3 regions of the Exiguobacterium sp. SH31 genome follow, and region 2 is predicted to be linked to each of the others. Evidence: riboswitches for the same ligand, from Rfam matches in the RefSeq annotation. Region 2 holds a riboswitch; each other region holds the start of a gene.
The links. A riboswitch is a leader RNA that binds a small molecule or an ion and turns the genes downstream of it on or off. The one in region 2 is predicted to bind thiamine pyrophosphate.
Positions count from the first base shown of each region.

Region 1: linked by a shared signal. The riboswitch ahead of thiW (energy coupling factor transporter S component ThiW) and the one ahead of A6395_RS01475 (YkoF family thiamine/hydroxymethylpyrimidine-binding protein) in region 2 are both predicted to bind thiamine pyrophosphate.
Region 3: linked by a shared signal. The riboswitch ahead of tenA (thiaminase II) and the one ahead of A6395_RS01475 (YkoF family thiamine/hydroxymethylpyrimidine-binding protein) in region 2 are both predicted to bind thiamine pyrophosphate.

Region 1 covers NZ_LYTG01000044.1:74,924-80,781, reverse strand. Annotated here, with positions in the region: gene A6395_RS07500 (LTA synthase family protein) at 1-698, opposite strand, end outside; gene A6395_RS07495 (VOC family protein) at 811-1,209, opposite strand; gene A6395_RS07490 (YcxB family protein) at 1,303-1,806, shown strand; gene A6395_RS07485 (GNAT family N-acetyltransferase) at 1,788-2,267, shown strand; gene thiW (energy coupling factor transporter S component ThiW) at 2,302-2,790, opposite strand; TPP riboswitch at 2,854-2,952, opposite strand; gene A6395_RS07475 (hypothetical protein) at 2,977-3,297, opposite strand; gene A6395_RS07470 (phosphotransferase family protein) at 3,342-4,310, shown strand; gene A6395_RS07465 (hypothetical protein) at 4,311-5,057, opposite strand; gene A6395_RS07460 (ribonuclease FAU-1 family protein) at 5,267-5,806, shown strand; gene A6395_RS07455 (tetratricopeptide repeat protein) at 5,856-5,858, shown strand, end outside.
Region 2 covers NZ_LYTG01000009.1:11,086-16,943, reverse strand. Annotated here, with positions in the region: gene A6395_RS01480 (GTP-binding protein) at 1-1,135, shown strand, start outside; TPP riboswitch at 1,201-1,301, shown strand; gene A6395_RS01475 (YkoF family thiamine/hydroxymethylpyrimidine-binding protein) at 1,381-1,968, shown strand; gene A6395_RS01470 (ECF transporter S component) at 1,968-2,543, shown strand; gene A6395_RS01465 (ABC transporter ATP-binding protein) at 2,536-3,864, shown strand; gene A6395_RS01460 (energy-coupling factor transporter transmembrane component T family protein) at 3,864-4,601, shown strand; partial or broken gene A6395_RS15640 (IS1182 family transposase) at 4,755-5,858, opposite strand, start outside.
Region 3 covers NZ_LYTG01000044.1:32,670-38,527, reverse strand. Annotated here, with positions in the region: gene A6395_RS07235 (DUF2194 domain-containing protein) at 1-172, shown strand, start outside; gene pelF (GT4 family glycosyltransferase PelF) at 169-1,587, shown strand; gene pelG (exopolysaccharide Pel transporter PelG) at 1,568-3,016, shown strand; TPP riboswitch at 3,078-3,182, shown strand; gene tenA (thiaminase II) at 3,264-3,938, shown strand; gene thiM (hydroxyethylthiazole kinase) at 3,935-4,726, shown strand; gene thiD (bifunctional hydroxymethylpyrimidine kinase/phosphomethylpyrimidine kinase) at 4,723-5,553, shown strand; gene thiE (thiamine phosphate synthase) at 5,531-5,858, shown strand, end outside.

The DNA.
Region 1 (5,858 bases), on a different contig from region 2:
TCGAGCTGCAGCATGATGACGTTCGTATCAGCCGTTGTCTCGACGTCGGTTGGAGCCGAGGTACCGAGCCGCGTCTCTTCTTGTGCGGTTAAGCCGTCTCCGAAGCCGAGTTGGTCGCCGATGCCACGGAACAAGTCGAGGCCGTGATACCCCCAAAAGCCGTACTCGTAATATTCACGCATGTTCGAAATCGGTGCTTGCTCGTCACCATTCGGCTGACTGACGGTTAACGGAACGACGAAGGCGGCCAAGCCGACGACAAAACCGGCAGCGGCGATCCGGCGGTTTTTTCCTGTGCCTTGCGCAGGTCTTTTTCTCATATAGACGAGGACAGCGGTATAAAGCACCAAGTCCACGAACAATAGAAAGTCGGTCGGTTGAATCAACGTCAGGAAGCCGCCGCCGACGTCGCCCATCTGACCAACGTCTGACAAAAGCGCGACCGACAACAGATTGCCGAAATAGCGGTAATACCAGACGTCGGAGATGAGGAGTGTACTGTGTAGAAACAGCGAGGCGAATAAAATCCAGCGCCGTGTTTTCGTCTTCACGAGCAACGCCCAGCTCGTCATCATGAGAATCATCCCGATGTTGACGAGTAAAAAATGAACGTTGAACGCGCTCGCGGTCAAGACGCTGAACAAAAATAGTTTGGCAAGTGATAGTGACAGATAACTCCAATAATCAAGATATTTCATAAATAGCCTCCAAACGGTACGTACACGTCGTATTCTTTTTCATGTACCTGTTCGTAGGTGGCGGGAAACATGGGGGTGTGCGATGCGGACGAAAAAAAGCGAGGCGAGCGCCTCACTTGATCAAAAACGTGTCCCGAAGCTCGATGATCGTGCCTTCCGGGGCTTTTAGTTTGCTCAAATGTCCGTCGACGACGAAGTAGATGTTGCCGCCATGTTTCGGCAAGAACGTGACACCGAGCGCCTCGAGCCGACGGACTTCCGCTTCAAGGTCATCGACGTACAAGGCGAAGTGAACGGGTCCGGCCGCATGTTTCGAATACGGCGATAACGTCTCGTCGGTCTTCGCCGTCTGGAGTTCGATATAGAAGTCGCCGAGCTTGAGCCAACTGTTGAACGCCCGGGTATGGAAGTTGGGTGACTCTTGGACGAGCTCAAAACCGAGCGTTTCATAAAATTGCTTTGACGCCGCATAGTCGGGCGTTTGGATACAGAGATGGTGGATTTGTTTCATCGTGTCACTCCTTTGCTTTTATTTTAGCGAATAGGAGCCTGAAGCGGAACTTTTCTTGAACGAAGACGTATACGACACCGAGGAGGGATACATATGGAAATCCAATACGAATTGACGGAAGAAGACTACATTCACTTCAACTTGAGTCATATTAGACGTTCAAAGATAGGAAAGAGGATGCTATTCCTGCAGCGCATCATCGGGCCCGTCATCATTTTAAGTGGTGGCGCTTTGACGTTCGCGACACTGTTTCAAGATACGAGCTGGTGGCTGTTTGGGGTATATGGCGTCATCAGCCTCCTCTGGTTCCTGTATTATCCGAAGTATTTTGAACGGCATATCCGAAAACAAACGAAGCGGATGATTCAAGAACGAAGCAATGAAGGCATGATCGGCCCGCATACGATGGATCTGGATGAAGACGGTCTTCGTGACAAAAATGCGTTCGGGGAGACGAAAGTCTCATGGAGCGGCATCAAGGAAGTCGTCGAGGAAGCCGATTATGTGTATTTGTATAACTCGTCGGTCAGCGCCTACATCTTGCCGAAACGCGGGCAGGACATGGAGGAGGTACAACGATGGCTACCGATGCGTTGACGATTCAACCGATTGATGAGACGAACTTGGATGCGGTCGTCGCCTTGACCGTCGCACCTGGTCAGGCCCGCTTTATCGAAACGAACGCGGAATCGCTCCGCGAGATGGACGTCGACGTCAAGTACGCGTGGACGTGCTACGCGCTCTGTCGAGACAATCAACCGGTCGGCTTCATGATGGTCGGGGCCGAGAACAAGGTGGAGCGTTACGTCTGGCTCGACCGCTTTATGATTGATATGGATGAGCAAGGGAAAGGCATCGGGTCAACATTTTTGCAACTTGCGATTGAGTGGATGCAAGAGCGATTTGATGTCGATGACATCATCCTCAGTCTCCATCCGACGAACGAACCAGCGAAACGGTTTTATGCGAAGGGCGGATTTGAGGACAGTGGCTTGATTGATGAAGCGAACGGGGAAGAGATTTGGGTGTATCACGTGAAGCAGGGACAGCCTTCCTAAGTCGGCCGTCCCTGTTTTGGTGGTTGTTGTTCAATTATCGCTTCACCGTGAGTGGACGCAACTGTTTGACCCGCGCCAAGACGATCCAGCCGAGGATGGCTCCGGTCACGCTCGAGGCGAGGAAGGCCGGGAAGAAGAACAGCGCCCCAAACTCAGAACCCATTAAGATTTTCGCGTACGGGACGGCGATGAGCGAGGCAATGACGCCCGTCCCGATGACTTCACCGAGCGCAGCGAAAGCGACCCGGTTCGTCCGCACGTAAAATAGTCCGGCAAGCAAGGCGCCGATCATACCACCTGGGAAGGCGAGCAACGACCCGGTCCCGGTCATGACACGGACGAGTCCGGTCACGAACGCGACGAGGACGGCACCAATCGGACTGACGGTGACGGCGGCGATGACGTTCACCATATGTTGCACCGGATAGGCCCGGGCGACACCGGTCGGGATGGAGATGAACAGGGAGCCGATGATGGCGATGGCGATGAGCATCGCCATCCAAGTGAGTTGTTGAATACGCATGAAGTGTCTCCTTTCAAAATGAAAACGCCACTTCTCCAAGTGGAAAAGTGGCGTGGACAGACAGACGTATCCAAGCCACTTCCCTACGCTGGTATGAGCCAGATCAGGTTCGAAGGGTCCGGCAGTTGCCGTCTCAGCCCGAAGGCTCCCCTAGTGGTCGTTTATTGGTTTGAGTATAGCATACCGTTATTTTGTTGCCTCAATTTTTCGCGGTCGGAAGATGAAATAAATGATACCGCTATACAGGGCGTATAAAAACAGGGAAAACACGAGATTGATGAGCCACGGGAGTGTACCCATAAATACGGTGACCGAGGCGTTACGGAACCAGCCGAGTGAAAGACATAGTCCGACAAAGCTGAGCACGATCGTCGTCCAAAAGCTGATATCTGGACGCCTCGACACGCGGCGAACGACTAGACCGATTATGAAGCTGAAGACAGCCGTCGTACCTAAATACATATAGAGTAACGCATCAACCGGGTATGAATAATAGACAACGTCCATATTATTTCCTCCTAAACGAAGTGTGGTGAAAGGAAGTGAGGTCAGTGAGGAGTGCGATCCCATGGCGTGACGAGTCTTACCGTGAACAGTTCGAGCACTGGCTCGATGGCCATGTGCCAGGCGTGACGTGGCGGGTTGTGAAAGATACGGATTTGACATACTTGATGTATGGAGAGTACGGAGCAGACCGTTACTACGCCAAGGCGGTGACAGCAATTAGTGATGGCGAGGCCGAACTGTCGATGCATCTAGCCGAACGGCATCCGGGACTGGTCCCGGAGGTCATCGCCATTGACGCGGCACGCAACTGGCTACTTATGCGAGACATCGGCGGGGATGCACTTCGCGAATACCCTAAGCACAGTCGGTACGAAGCGGCTGTGCGTCAATATGCGAAACTACAGAGAAAAGAAGCGAATTACATGGATACTCTTTTGGCCTACGGCATCCCGGACCGGTGTCCGGCTCGTCTAAAAGAAGAGATACGGACGTATTTACCCGAGTTATGTACGGGGTTAGATCGAGATAAGGCAGAGGCGGTGCTGGCGCTCCAAGACGAACTCCTCACCATGTGCGACGAGCTCGCGACGGGTATGCCGATGAGTCTCGAGCACGGCGATTTACATTGCGGCAACATCTTTTGGCGCGAACAGACGGATGACTTATGTATTCTCGATTGGGGCGATGCGACCGTCACCCATCCGTTCTTCAGCGTCCGTGTGTTTTGGAACGCGCTCTACGACTTGTTGCCGGAAGACGATGAAGTCGCCTGGTATGAACAGATTCAGAAGATGCGTACCGTCTACTTGGCTGAGTGGGAAGATGTGGCGCCTCGGGACTTGCTATGGCGCCATTTGTTGATCGCTGAAGAGCTCGGTTGCGTATATCGGGCGCTGTCGTGGCATATATATGTGACCAACTATCGGTATGATCCGTCCGAGTCAGCCGATAAACCGGCCCAATGGCTCAACTTGTTCCTCGAGTATCGGGACTTGAAACGTCGCGGTACGTGATCACTCATTCTTCTCGAGCAGGTTTTCATAATCCGTCTCGTTCCAAAACAGCTGGGCGATTGACTCCGGTGCTTTCAAAATCTCACCGTCTTGGTCGTAGACGATGGCGTAGCCGTTTTCGATCTCAAAGACGATCAAGTCGGCCGTCACTTCCTTGACGCCGTTCCCGGCAATGATGACGTTCTCGATTGGGTCGCGTGCGACTTGAACTCCCCATTCGTCGAGCTCGACGATGAGCGCTGACGTGTAGGCATGGCGGTCGTAAATCGATTGAAACTCGTCTTGCGTCAATGTGACGTCGGTCGGGGGGGCACTCGTCCCGTATTTGCGCTTCTCAATCTCCTCAACGAATTGCGTGAACGACTCTTCTTGCCAAAAGAGCGGTGCGACCGACTCGGGACCGTTGGCGATCTCACCGTCTTCATTCTCATAGACGGTCGCGTACGTGCCGTCGTCGAGCTTGAACGGATAAATATCGGCGTATGTATGATGGATCCCGTCCCCGGCGATGACGACGCGTTCGAACGTCTCACGGAACGGTGTTAGCCCTTGGGTTTCGAGCGCTGCTAACAAGTCTTGGGCAGTCTCGTGTTGGTCAAAGACGTCTTTGAAATCTTCTCGTGTCCATTCGATCGTCGCTTCTTCATCTTGTTCGTTCATATCAGGAGAGACGATTGGTTGCTCGGCTTGATCGGTACAACCTGTCAGCAAGAACGCGCTTAAGCCAAGTAGTCCTAACCGTTTCATAAAACAACCCCCTAGTAAGTTACATTATTTCCCTATTTTACATTAGCGTAGCATGTATGAAATAGGATGAGAACCTGGATACTTTCTCATCTAGGGCAAATGCAATCGCTACCTCGTCTGGTTCAATCAACACAATCTGTACGATTGAACAGGGAAATGTCGACTTTTGGCGAACACATTTAGGAAACCGGTCTAAAGGAGAGAGAGAGATGCCAAAACGAAAATTTGCCAATCGTCGTGATTGGGAACGAATATTAAAAAATCGATACGCACAAATGGAGGTGCAGGACGATCGCTTCTCGGGCACCGTCGCCCTCTTCCAAATTGACGCCGTCCGAGCCCCGCAATATAAGATGCATCAAGGAGAGGAGTTCATCGTCGCCGACGCAGGTTATGCGTGGCTCCAGTACTTCTCAGAACATGAACCGTTCGGGGTGACTGTCATGTTCGACGACCGGGGCAACATCGTCCAATGGTACATCGATATCGTTGAAGGGATTGGGTATGAGGATGGGATTCCGTACATGGATGACCTCCTGCTCGACATTCTCATCTTCCCGAACGGTGACGTCGTCCGTAAAGACGAGGATGAGTTCGAAGCGGCAGCCAAGTCAGGTGAGCTCACGCCGGAGATGGTCGACCGTGGCTGGCGTGATTTCAAGGCGACGCTCGATCGGATCGAACGCCGCGACTTCGTCTATTTTGATTTAGCGAACGAGCATTACGAGCAGTTGAAGCAAAAGCTTTGAGTCTTCCCGTACTGCTTTTGGTACAGTGTAAGAACAGGGGGGAAGATAGATG
Region 2 (5,858 bases):
GCTCAATCATATGTTGAACAATCGGGATGGTAAAAAATATGCCGTCATCGTCAACGACATGAGCGAGCTGAACATCGATGAGCGATTGATTGACGGGGCAGGTTTTTCACGGACGGACGAGAAGTTGGTGGAGCTGTCTAACGGCTGCATCTGCTGCACGTTGCGAGAAGATTTACTCGAGGCGGTCAGCGAGATTGCGAACGACCGACAGCTCGACGGCATCATCATCGAGTCGTCTGGTATCTCGGAACCGATCCCGGTCGCGCAGACGTTTACATATGCGGATGACGCCTTGGGTATCGACTTGACGAGCCGTGTGTATGTTGACGCGATGGTGACGGTCGTCGACGCATATCGATTTTTAAAAGACTTCAACTCGGGCGAATCGCTGCATGAACGGAAACAGGCTGTCGACACGGGTGATGTCCGGGAAGTCGTCGACTTGCTCGTCGATCAAGTCGAGTTTGCCGACATCATCGTCCTCAACAAGGCGGACCGGGTCACGGAACCGGAACTGTACGAGATCGAAAGTCTGTTGCGCGCGTTAAACCCGGCGGCGCGACTTCTGACAAGTACTTACGGCAACGTGCCGTTGTCCGACCTGTTAGACGTGAACTTGTTCGACTTCGACCAGGCGATGCATGCCGCCGGATGGATCCAAGAGCTCGAGACAGACGACCATACCCCTGAAACCGAAGAGTACGGCATCAGTTCGTTCGTCTATCGCCGCCGCCGTCCGTTCCACCCGGAGCGTTTACATGCGTGGATCGAACAGTTCCCGGAAGAAGTTGTCCGGGCGAAAGGTTTTTTATGGATCGCTTCTCGGAATGACATCGCGTGCTTGTTCTCCCAAGCGGGGTACGCGTCGACGCTCGAACATGCCGGGCGTTGGCTCGCGACGCTTCCTGACGCGGAACGAAAGCAGATGTTCGCCGCCGAACCAGAGCTTGAGGCCGATTACATCGAGCCGTACGGCGACCGCCAGACGGAGCTCGTCTTGATCGGTCACCGAATGGACCGAGTGCGCGTCGAGCTCGAACTTGACGCCTGTCTACTGTCAGACGAAGAGATGGCGTCAGACTGGACAACGTTACGGGATACGCTTCCAGGAAACGGAATCGCGACGTTTTCATGATTTAACCGTTTACAATTCAGAATCGAACGGCTATACTTTTGCTTGCATGAACAACCGCATACATTGGACTACACTAGGGGTGCTTCGGCTGAGATGTGAGCATGGCTCCAATCCCTTATAACTCGATCCAGGTAATACTGGCGTGAGGAAGTGTGGCACTTTTTCTGATGAATTGATGATTGGATAAGTGGCCGCATTCTCATGGATGCGGCTTTTTTGTGTAACCAAATAAGGGGGGAATCATCATGAATCAACAATGTGGAACGAGCCCGATCGTCGGGTTCCGCTTTACGCTAAGCCCGATGACGTCAGAGTTCATACCGGTCATCAAAGGAGCACTCAAAGAAACTGATTTAAGCAACGTTTGGAGGCACACGGACGATGTATCGACCGTGATTCGCGGTCGGGCCGAGCACGTGTTTGACGTCGCGAAAGCAGTCTTGTCACACGCCACGAGAACAGGGGCGCATGTGTCGATGAGCGGGACGTTCTCGGCCGGCTGTCCGGGCGACACGGTCGGGGACAATCTGCTCGACGTTTCGAGTGAGCCGGTGAACGGGCGAGCGGCTGCCCAATACGTTTCATCACAGTTCGCACTCTACCCGCTCGGTGATGACGATTACATGGACATTATCTATGAAGAGGTCGATTTCGCGAAAGCACGGGGCGTCTTTAATGACACGATGCATTATGCTTCAGGGATCCACGGAGATATCGAGACGGTGTTCGCGTTTTATGAGGCGACGTTCAACCGCGTCCGCGAGAAGACGAGCCACGTCGTCATGACGGTCACGTTCAGTGTGAACAGTCCGTCGCACGAGGGACAACGTTGATGCTTAACTCATGGAAGTTGAAAGAAATCGTTTTGTTGTCGATTTTATCGGTCGTCTTTGCCGTCGTCTATTTGGCGTTCTTCCATGTGGGGAACTTGTGGGCCGGCTTGATTGGGCCGATCGCCTATGAATGGATTTTTGGGATTTGGTTCATCGTCTCGATTATTACCGCCTACATCATTCGAAAGCCAGGCGCCGCCTTTTTGTTGGAAGTGCTCGCAGCGTCGATCGAGATGATGATCGGCAATGCGATCGGTCCGCGCATCATCCTCGTCGGCATCATTCAAGGACTCGGCGCCGAAGCGGCGTTCGCACTAACCGGGTATAAGCGGTATGACTTGTGGGTGCTCATGCTCGCCGGATTCGGTGCGGCAGTGACGAGTTTCGCATATACGTACGTCATGGGAGGTCTCAGTGCGCTCAGTCCGACGTACGTGGCTTTGATGTTCGCACTACGGGCGACGAGCGGGATGCTCATCGCAGGGATCGGCGGGAAGATTTTGAGCGACTTGTTGCTTCGAACGGGTGCGCTAGAAGGATATGCCGTCACCCGGCAGAGGAAGGCACATGGTTGAGACCGAGCGTCTGGCGTTTCGTTTCCCGGGGGAAGGACGCGACGTATTGACGGATATCACACTTCGTCTTAAGGACGGCAGGACGCTCATCACCGGGGCGAGCGGGTCGGGGAAGTCGACTTTGTTCGCCTTGTTCAATCGGCTCTACCCGGACAACTGTGATGGGGTTGTGACGGGGCGATTGCATCTATTCGGTCGGTCCTATGCCACGTATCGGCCTGGTGAGGTGAATCGCCGCGTCGGGACGGTGTTTCAAGACCCGGACAGCCAGTTCGTCATGCAGACGGTCGAAGAAGAATTGATTTTCACGCTCGAAAACTTTTCGGTCGCCCGAAGCGAGATGATGGACCGTGTCTCAGCGATTTTGCACGAGTTACACTTGTCCGATTATCGCCACCGCACCATCCATGATTTATCAGGGGGCGAGAAGCAACAGATCGCCGTTGCCTGTGCCTTGATCGGATGTCCGGAATGGCTCTTACTCGACGAGCCGCTCTCACACCTCGACCCGGCGACGGCACGTCGGTTCGTTCGCTGGCTCGATAAGTCCGCACGGAACGTCAATATCGTCGTCATCGAGCATCGTCCGTACATGTGGGGCGACTTCTTTGACCGGCACCTGGAACTCGTGAACGGAAGGATCGCAGGCGATGGATCGTTCGTCGTTCAACCGGATTATACATTTACGCCGATTGAAACGACACGGGGCACAAACACATTATTTCAGATACCGAAAGTGAATCACAAAAAGTTTCAACTTGCAGCGAGCAAAATCGCAGTGGCCCCGGGGGATGTGATCGCCATCCTCGGTCGGAACGGCAGCGGCAAATCGACGTGGCTAAAAAGCCTGGCGCGGCATCACCGTGAAGTCGGGCTCGTCCCGCAATCCCCGGCGCATTTGTTTGTGACGAGTGACGTGTCGCGGGAACTAGCGTATGGACATAACCGTTCAATCGAGGACATGTTGGCACGCCTCGGGCTTGAACGTCTGCGTGACGCCCATCCACTCTCACTCAGTCACGGTCAAAAACGGAGACTCGCCATCGGGGTGATGCTTCTGTCGGGTAAACAACTGCTCGCGTTTGATGAACCGACGGCCGGTCAAGACGAGGCATCACTTCGAGCGCTCCATGCATTGATGGCTGAACGAGTCCGTGCGGGGCAGACGGTCTTGTTCGTAACGCACGATCTCAGTTTCGCCCGTGCCGCGAGCACGTATTATTTGATGGGTGACGGGAACTTGAGTGGGCCGTACGATGCGTCGATTTGGGACGACTCGGACTTATTGCGGGCCCACGGACTGTTGACGGAGGCGTTCTGATGACGTTTCACGAGATGAACCCGACAATCAAGTTCTTGACCGTGACGTGTCTCATGTTCGGTCTCGCCTTCATGTACAACCCGTGGACTCCGCTCGTCGTCTTCTTCGGCACACTCGTCCTCCAATTCATCTTTTCCGACGTGAGCTGGAAGCGATGGGGACTGTTCATGATCCCATTTTTACTGACCGCGCTCGGGACGCTTTGGACGACGCTCGTCTTCGGCAGAGAGGCGAGCGGGCAAGTCGTGTTCTCGCTCTTCGGCAATGATGTCACCGAGGAGAACGTGTTGTTGGCGGCGACACTTTCGCTTCGGGTCCTCGCCTTCACGGTCCTGTCGCTTCTGTTCACGCTGACGACGGACCCGAAGCGGTTCGTCTACAGTCTGATGCAGCAGGCGAGATTGTCCCCTAACATCGCCTATAGCGTCTTCGTCGGCTTTCGCTTTTTCCCGATTTTAAAGATCGAACTGATGCAGCTCTATGAAACGCATGCCTTACGTGGCGTGCGCCTCGACACCCGGATCGATCACGTGCGACACATCCCGAAACTCCTAATCCCGCTTCTTGCCGGCGCTATCCGTCAAGCCGAGCGGATCGCGTTCTCGATGGAGGCTCGGGGATTTACGGGTGAACATCGTTCTACGTACGAGGTGATTCCGGTCACGCGAAACGATTTTCTGTTGGCGTCACTCTTGTTCACGCTGTTCGGAGTAAGTGTATGGATCGGCGTGCGATAAAAAACAGGACGACTCATTTCGAGTCGTCCTCAGGCTGTTGACGAACCAAATCGCCCATCGCGATTTGGTTCGTCTCTTTTTGTGTTCATCGAGCTCGAGGCGCTCTGCCCGGCATAAAATTGAAGAAATGCTATGTAGACGGTCTTTTTCGGCCAACAGGTTGGCCAATTTCTTCATGTTTTGTGCGGTGGCTGCCACCAGGTTGGCGCACTGGACCTTCTCGGTTCCCCGGTAGAACGTGAAGCGGAGCCCGTGAAGCTCTTTCGCATCGGCGAACGAGCGCTCCACGGTCTGCGGCCGGAGACGATAGAGGTATCGTCCGGATTCGGACAGACGGTTCCGGTTCACCAATTCGCGATAGGTTTCATCAAGATGACGGGTGATGACGCGCCGGTGGGCACGATTGGACGTACACTTCTCGAGAAGCGGGCAGTTCTTACAGACGGCGGGGTCGGAGGCGTAGTGGTGATACCCGTGTCGGTCTGTCGTTCGATAGGTGAGACGCTGTTTCGCCGGGCAGACATAGACGTCTTCTTCTGATACATATTTGAAGCTCGTCCTCCGAAACATCCCCTTCTTCCCGCCGAAGCGGCGCCAGGCGATGACGCCGAAGACGCCGCGCTCGATGAGCGCCTTCGCAATCTCTGTCGTGAAGTACCCCACATCGAGGGCGACTGCCTCTAGCGGATAGCCGAATCGGCCGAGGATATGCTCGAGACGGGCGAGGTAGACGGTGCTGTCTGACACGTTCCCGGGCGTGACGTGCACATCGACGATGAAGTTGTGTTTGGCGTCGACCGTCCGGTGCGCCAGCCAGAAAAAGCCTTCCGGCTTCTGGTCACGATACATATAGCCCGCATCCGGGTCGGTCCGGCTCACCTTGATGAACCGGCTCTCCCTTTTCGGTGAGGCGGGCTTCAGCGCTTTTTTCCACGGTCCGACCGTTCTTCGTTCACCCGGTCTAGGAGCTCGCCCTCAATCGCGTTCACAACGCGCTCGACCTCGACCTTGTCGAACTTCTTCTTGTTCGCGTTGGCACGGATGTGGGTCGAGTCGGTGATCAGGATTCGCCCCGACACGAAGCCGTGGGCTTCGGCCTGACCCAAGATGTCCTCGAAGATCTGTTGGAAGACGTCCTTCCCTTTGAAGCGGCGCCGATAGGCCTGGCTGATCGTCGAATGGTCGGGTACCTTCTCATCAATCCCGAGCCCGAGGAACCAGCGGTAGGCGAGGTTCGTCTGGACCTCTTTAACCGTC
Region 3 (5,858 bases), on a different contig from region 2:
CGGACTTGTCAATCCGTCACACTTCACCGTCCGTCTAAAAGTGGGCCAATCATTGGACACAGGCAAATTCGCATTCGGCACGGTCGAGCAGATGGAGGCGGACCGTCCACTCTATCTTGTCCAATTGACATCAGCGAACGCTGAAATCGCCATCAAGGGGGACCCGCAATGAAGATTGGGCTCGTGTTAGAAGGGAGTTACCCGTATGTGAGCGGAGGTGTCTCGAGTTGGACGCAGACGCTGATTGAAGCGATGCCGGAAGTCGAGTTTGAAATCATCTCGATTCAGCCATCGATCAAGCGGCCAGAAGATATGAAATATGAGTTGCCGCAAAACGTGTCAGGGATCACGCACCTTTATTTAAGCGATATGGATAAAAAGGCGAAGGGTCGAATGAAGCTCGACGCCGAAGACGAGCGGAAAATTTCGGAATGGCTCATGTTGAAAAACCCGAACCGGCAAGCGCTTGGCATTCTCGGGAAACAAGTCCCATCGAGCCAAGCCTTCTTCTCAAGCGAGTTCTTTTGGAGAAACGTAAAATCGGCTTACGCAGAAGAAATGAACGGTGGCTCGTTCATCGATTATTTTTGGATGTGGCAGAGTATGTATATGCCGATTTTGCGTGTGTTGCATCAACCGTTACCAAAAGTCGATCTCGTCCACTCCATCTCGACAGGCTACGCCGGCGTCGTCGCATCTTACATGAAAGAGACGCAAGGCATTCCATTCATTTTGACCGAACACGGCATCTACTCACGTGAGCGCGAGGAAGAAATCCTACAGTCTTATTGGATTCCGTCCCCTTACAAACCGAGGTGGGTTCGCTTTTTCCATCACTTGTCGCGCGAGGCGTATAACGCGGCCGACGAGATTATCACACTGTTTGAGCGGAATCGCGAATATCAAGAGTGGATTGGGGCGCCTAGCGAGAAGACAAAAATTATCGCCAACGGGATTGACGACCGTCATATCCGCGCTACGCTTGAGCGAGCCGAGAATGATGTGTTCCAAATCGGGGCCATCGTCCGCCTCGTTCCGATCAAGGATTTGAAGACGATGATCTACTCTGCAAAAATCCTTCAAGAGCGCCATCGGCTGTTCAAACTGACAATCATGGGTCCGCTTGATGAGGACGAAGAGTACGCCGAAGAGTGTCGTTTACTGATTGAGCAGAGCGGGCTGACCGACTATGTCGAACTCGTCGGGAAAGTGAACGTACAAGACTGGTTGCCGAAATTTGATTTATTGTTGCTGACGAGCATATCGGAAGGGCAACCGCTCGCCATTTTAGAAGGGATGGCGGCCGGCATCCCTTGGGTGGCGACCGACGTCGGGGCTTGTTCGGAACTACTTTACGGACGCGCTGACGATCCGTTCGGTCCGGCAGGCTTTATCGTTCCCCCGGTCCATCCGGAAGCCATCGCTGACAAAGTCGAATGGATGATGGATTATCCGCGTGAACGGATGCGCTTCGGTAAAAATGGCCGCGAGCGTGTCCGTCAGTATTATCGATTGCAACAGTTCGTCGACCGCTATAAAGCAATCTATGAAGCGAGGAGGGAACAGTATGGCGGGCATCGGGTTTAAGTTACAAAAGCTGTTTCAAGAAGACTATTACTCTTCAAGACTGAAGGCGTACACGTTTTCCGGGCTCGTCACATCGGGCCCTTGGCTGATCGTCATCCTTGTTGTCGGTACGATTCAATGGTTGGCGTTTCAGATGCCGATGTTGTCGCTCGAGGAACGGACACTGTTTATGCTATCCGTGTCTTACGCGTTCATTTTCTCGCAAATTCTATTTAGTTTTCAGCAGCTCGTCGTCACGCGATACGTGGCCGATTTATTTTATGAAAAGAAAGCCCATGAGATCTTTCCTGTCTTCACCGGCATGTTAAAAGTGACGATTCTCGCTGCCGTCGTCATGTATAGCGTGTTTTGGCTGATTTCACCGCTCAGTTTCGCCTATAAGCTCGTCCTGTTCGTCTTATTCATGACCATCAACGTCATCTGGGTCATGTTCTTGTTCTTGAGCGCCGCCAAATTTTATCAAGCGGTCGCTTACAGCTTCTTGCTAGGCGGGGTTATTTCAGTCGCGAGCGTCTATTTGATCAGTCGTCTCATGGTCAACCCATCGAGCCTCGAGCTTTTGTTTGGCTTTACCGTTGGGATGGTCGTGACGCTGTTCGGCCTATTCTTCGCGATGCTCCGAACGTTTCCGCTCAGGTATGCAACACGAGAGTTTTCATACTTCCGGTATTTTGATAAGTATCCGGACTTGTTCGCGATTGGTGTGTTATACGTGCTTGGGATCTGGGTGACCAACTTCATCATCTGGTTTGGTGAAGGGCGCATGGTGATTGCCGATTCGTTCGTGTTCAATCCGTATTACGACACGGCTGTGTTCTGGTCGTACTTGACGATCATCCCGACCCAGCTCTTGTTCGTCGTCGCTGTCGAGACAAGGTTTTACGAGCGCTACCGAACGTTTTACGGCTTGATCAATTATGGTGGGGCGTTACACCAAATTGAGAAGGCGAAGCAGACGATGACGACGGTGTTGAAAAATGAATTGATCCGACTTGGGCGAAGTCAAGGTGTTGTCACCTTGTTCGCGATCTTGATGGCGGGTGTGTTCATCGGTTGGATCGGTGTCCCGGAAGAAGTCGGTCAAATTTTCCGGATGACGACGCTCGCCGCGTTCGCGAACGCGATGATTCTCGTACTGACGCTGCTCTTGCTTTATTTTGAGGACCGGCGTGGTGCGTTGTTCGTCAACCTCTCGTTCTTCACATTGAACGCCTTGTTCACGTTGTCGTTACTGTCACGCGGAATCGACTGGTACGGAGTCGGCTTTGCCATCAGCACGACGATCACGTTCTTCATTGCGGGACTACGCTTGATTTATTATATGGGGAAGGTCGATTATTACGTGTTTGCGGCCTCGAACCGTCGTAAGCTCGGGACAGAGCGGTTCTCACATTTTGGGACCGCGCTCAACCGTCGCTTCTCGCGTTAAAGGGTTTGCATTTTCCAAAAAGATTGATATGATGTGGTCGAAGATGACCAAATTTCATAATGTTTGCCACTAGGGGAGTCGCTTGACGCGGCTGAGATGGACAAGGTCCAGACCCTTTGAACCTGATCTAGTTCACGCTAGCGGAGGGAAGTGGGCGAAACGTCCTTTCTCACACTCTTTGTGTATGGCCGACGCCGCTTCCGTTATGGGAGGCGGCGTCTTTTTTCATACAAAGGAGGAGAATACGATGACATTTACCGCACACATCCGCCAAGAGGCCGACGCCTTGTTTGAGGCGAGTTTCCACCATCCGTTCGTCCGCGCGCTCGGAGACGGGACACTCGACGAGGCGAAGTTTCGGCATTACGTGATGCAAGACTCGTACTACTTGAATCAATTTTCGAAAGTACAGGCGAAGGGCGCTACACTTGCCCCGACGATGGAGCTGGCGAGCCGATTTTTGACGCACGCCCTCCATACGATCGAGGCGGAGCACGAGTTGCATCGGGACTTTTTTACGATGCTCAAGGTGAGTGACGTGGAGTGGGCGACGTTCGAACCAGCTCCGACGGCTTATGCATACGCGCTCCATATGCAACAAGCCGGCCCGACCCTCGGAGACGTGCTCGCGGCGATTCTTCCATGCTACTGGGTGTATTACGAGATCGGGGAGCGCTTGAAGGACGCAGAGCCAGACCATCCGATTTATTCTGTTTGGATTGCGACGTACGGTTCGGAATGGTTCCGTGAACTCGTCGAAGAGCAGATCGAGCGACTTGACGAATTGGCGGGACAAGCGACGGAGTCAGAACGGATGCGCTATCAGCAGCTGTTTTTGAAAAGTTGCTACTATGAGCTCGCGTTTTGGGAGATGGCCTGGACACTCGAATCGTGGGAACTGCCGCTTGAGGTGGGACGATGAGGCCGGATCTATGGGAAGCCGTCCGGTTGAAGCGACCGCTCGTCCATAACATTACGAACATCGTCGTCGCCAACTTCTCGGCCAACGGGTTGCTCGCCATCGGTGCGTCCCCGGTCATGGCCGATGCGATTGAAGAAGTGGCAGACATGGCGACCGTGAGCGATGCCCTCGTCTTGAACATCGGGACGCTTGACGCAATGACCGAGGCGACGATGATCCGTGCCGGACAAGCTGCGAATCAGTCGGGTCGTCCTGTCGTCCTAGACCCGGTCGGTGTCGGGGCGACGTCATTTCGCCGCGGTGTCGTTGAACGAATTTTGCGAGACGTCCGCGTCACGGTCATCCGTGGGAACGCCGGGGAAGTCGCCACGCTTGTCGATGCCGGTTGGACGACGAAAGGGGTCGACGCCGGAAGCGGCACACATCATCCGCAACAACTCGCCGAACGAGCAGCGAACCGATTTAGCTGTGTTGTCGCGATTACGGGGAGGACAGATTTCGTGAGCGATGGTACGGTCACGCTAGAAATTTTGGGCGGGCATCCGCTCATGACAGAGACCACAGGCACCGGCTGTCTACTCAGTGCGGTCGTCGGTGCGTTCCTTGCTGTTGAACCGGACGTGATGACGGCAACCTCGACCGCGCTCACCGGATATGCACGATGCGGCGAGTTGGCGAGTGAAGCAGCGACGGGTCCTGGGGATTTCCCGATCCACTTTCTCAACGCGCTCGCTACCATGACGTCAACTGACCTGCCGAGCGACCGAATCGAGGTGTTTGCGCGATGAGGCCTCAAGTCTTGACCATCGCCGGTTCGGACTCTGGCGGGGGAGCCGGAATCCAAGCCGATTTGAAAACGTTTCAAGAATTAGGCGTATTTGGCACGAGTGTCGTGACCGCGGTGACGGCTCAAAACACGCGTGGCGTGCACGGTGTCGAAGCCGTCTCCGCCGACCTCGTCGCACGCCAGCTCGATGCAGTCGGATCAGACTTTATCATCTCGGCGTGCAAGACCGGGATGCTGTTCAATCGTGAGTTGATTGACATCGTAGCTGACGCGCTCGAGCAGCATCGTTTTCAAAATGTCGTCGTCGATCCGGTCATGATCGCTAAAGGCGGTGCGACCTTGCTTGAACGGGACGCCGTCACCGCGCTACGGACGAGGCTGTTACCGATGGCGACGGTCGTCACACCAAATATCCCTGAAGCTGAAGTGTTGACCGGCTTGACGATTTGTACGTTCACTGATCGTATGAAAGCAGCTGAGCGCTTGTTGTCTTACGGTGCAAACGTCGTCATGTTGAAAGGCGGTCATTTGGATGGTCCTCTCGCCGAAGACCTAGTCATGACGAAGACCGATACGTTTCGAATGGTGACGCCACGGTTGCTGACGAAAGATACGCACGGGACCGGTTGCACGTTTTCGGCTGCGCTAACAGCGGAGCTCGCGAACGGGCATACCGTTATGGAAGCCGCGCAGAAGGCGAAACAGTTCATCCATAGTGCCATCGCCCACGGATTGCAGATCGGCAGCGGGCATGGACCGACAAATCATTGGGCGTACAATAAGCACCCGAAGGAGGTGGTTTCCATTGAATCCATCGCCTATCGTTGAGCGGTTAAAGCTCTACTTCATTTGCGGCACGGCGGATACGTTTGATCTCGTTCAGACGGTCGAAACGGCGCTTCAATGTGGTGTGACATGTTTTCAATTTCGCGAAAAAGGTAAAGAGCCACTGTATGGGGATAAAAAAGAAGCGATGGCACGAGCGTTGCATACACTTTGTCGACAGTACAGTGTCCCGTTCATCGTCAACGATGACGTCAAGCTGGCAATCAAACTCGATGCGGACGGAGTTCATGTCGGACAAGAGGACGCAGCAGCCGAAGTCGTTCGTCGGCGAATCGGTTCAAAGAAGT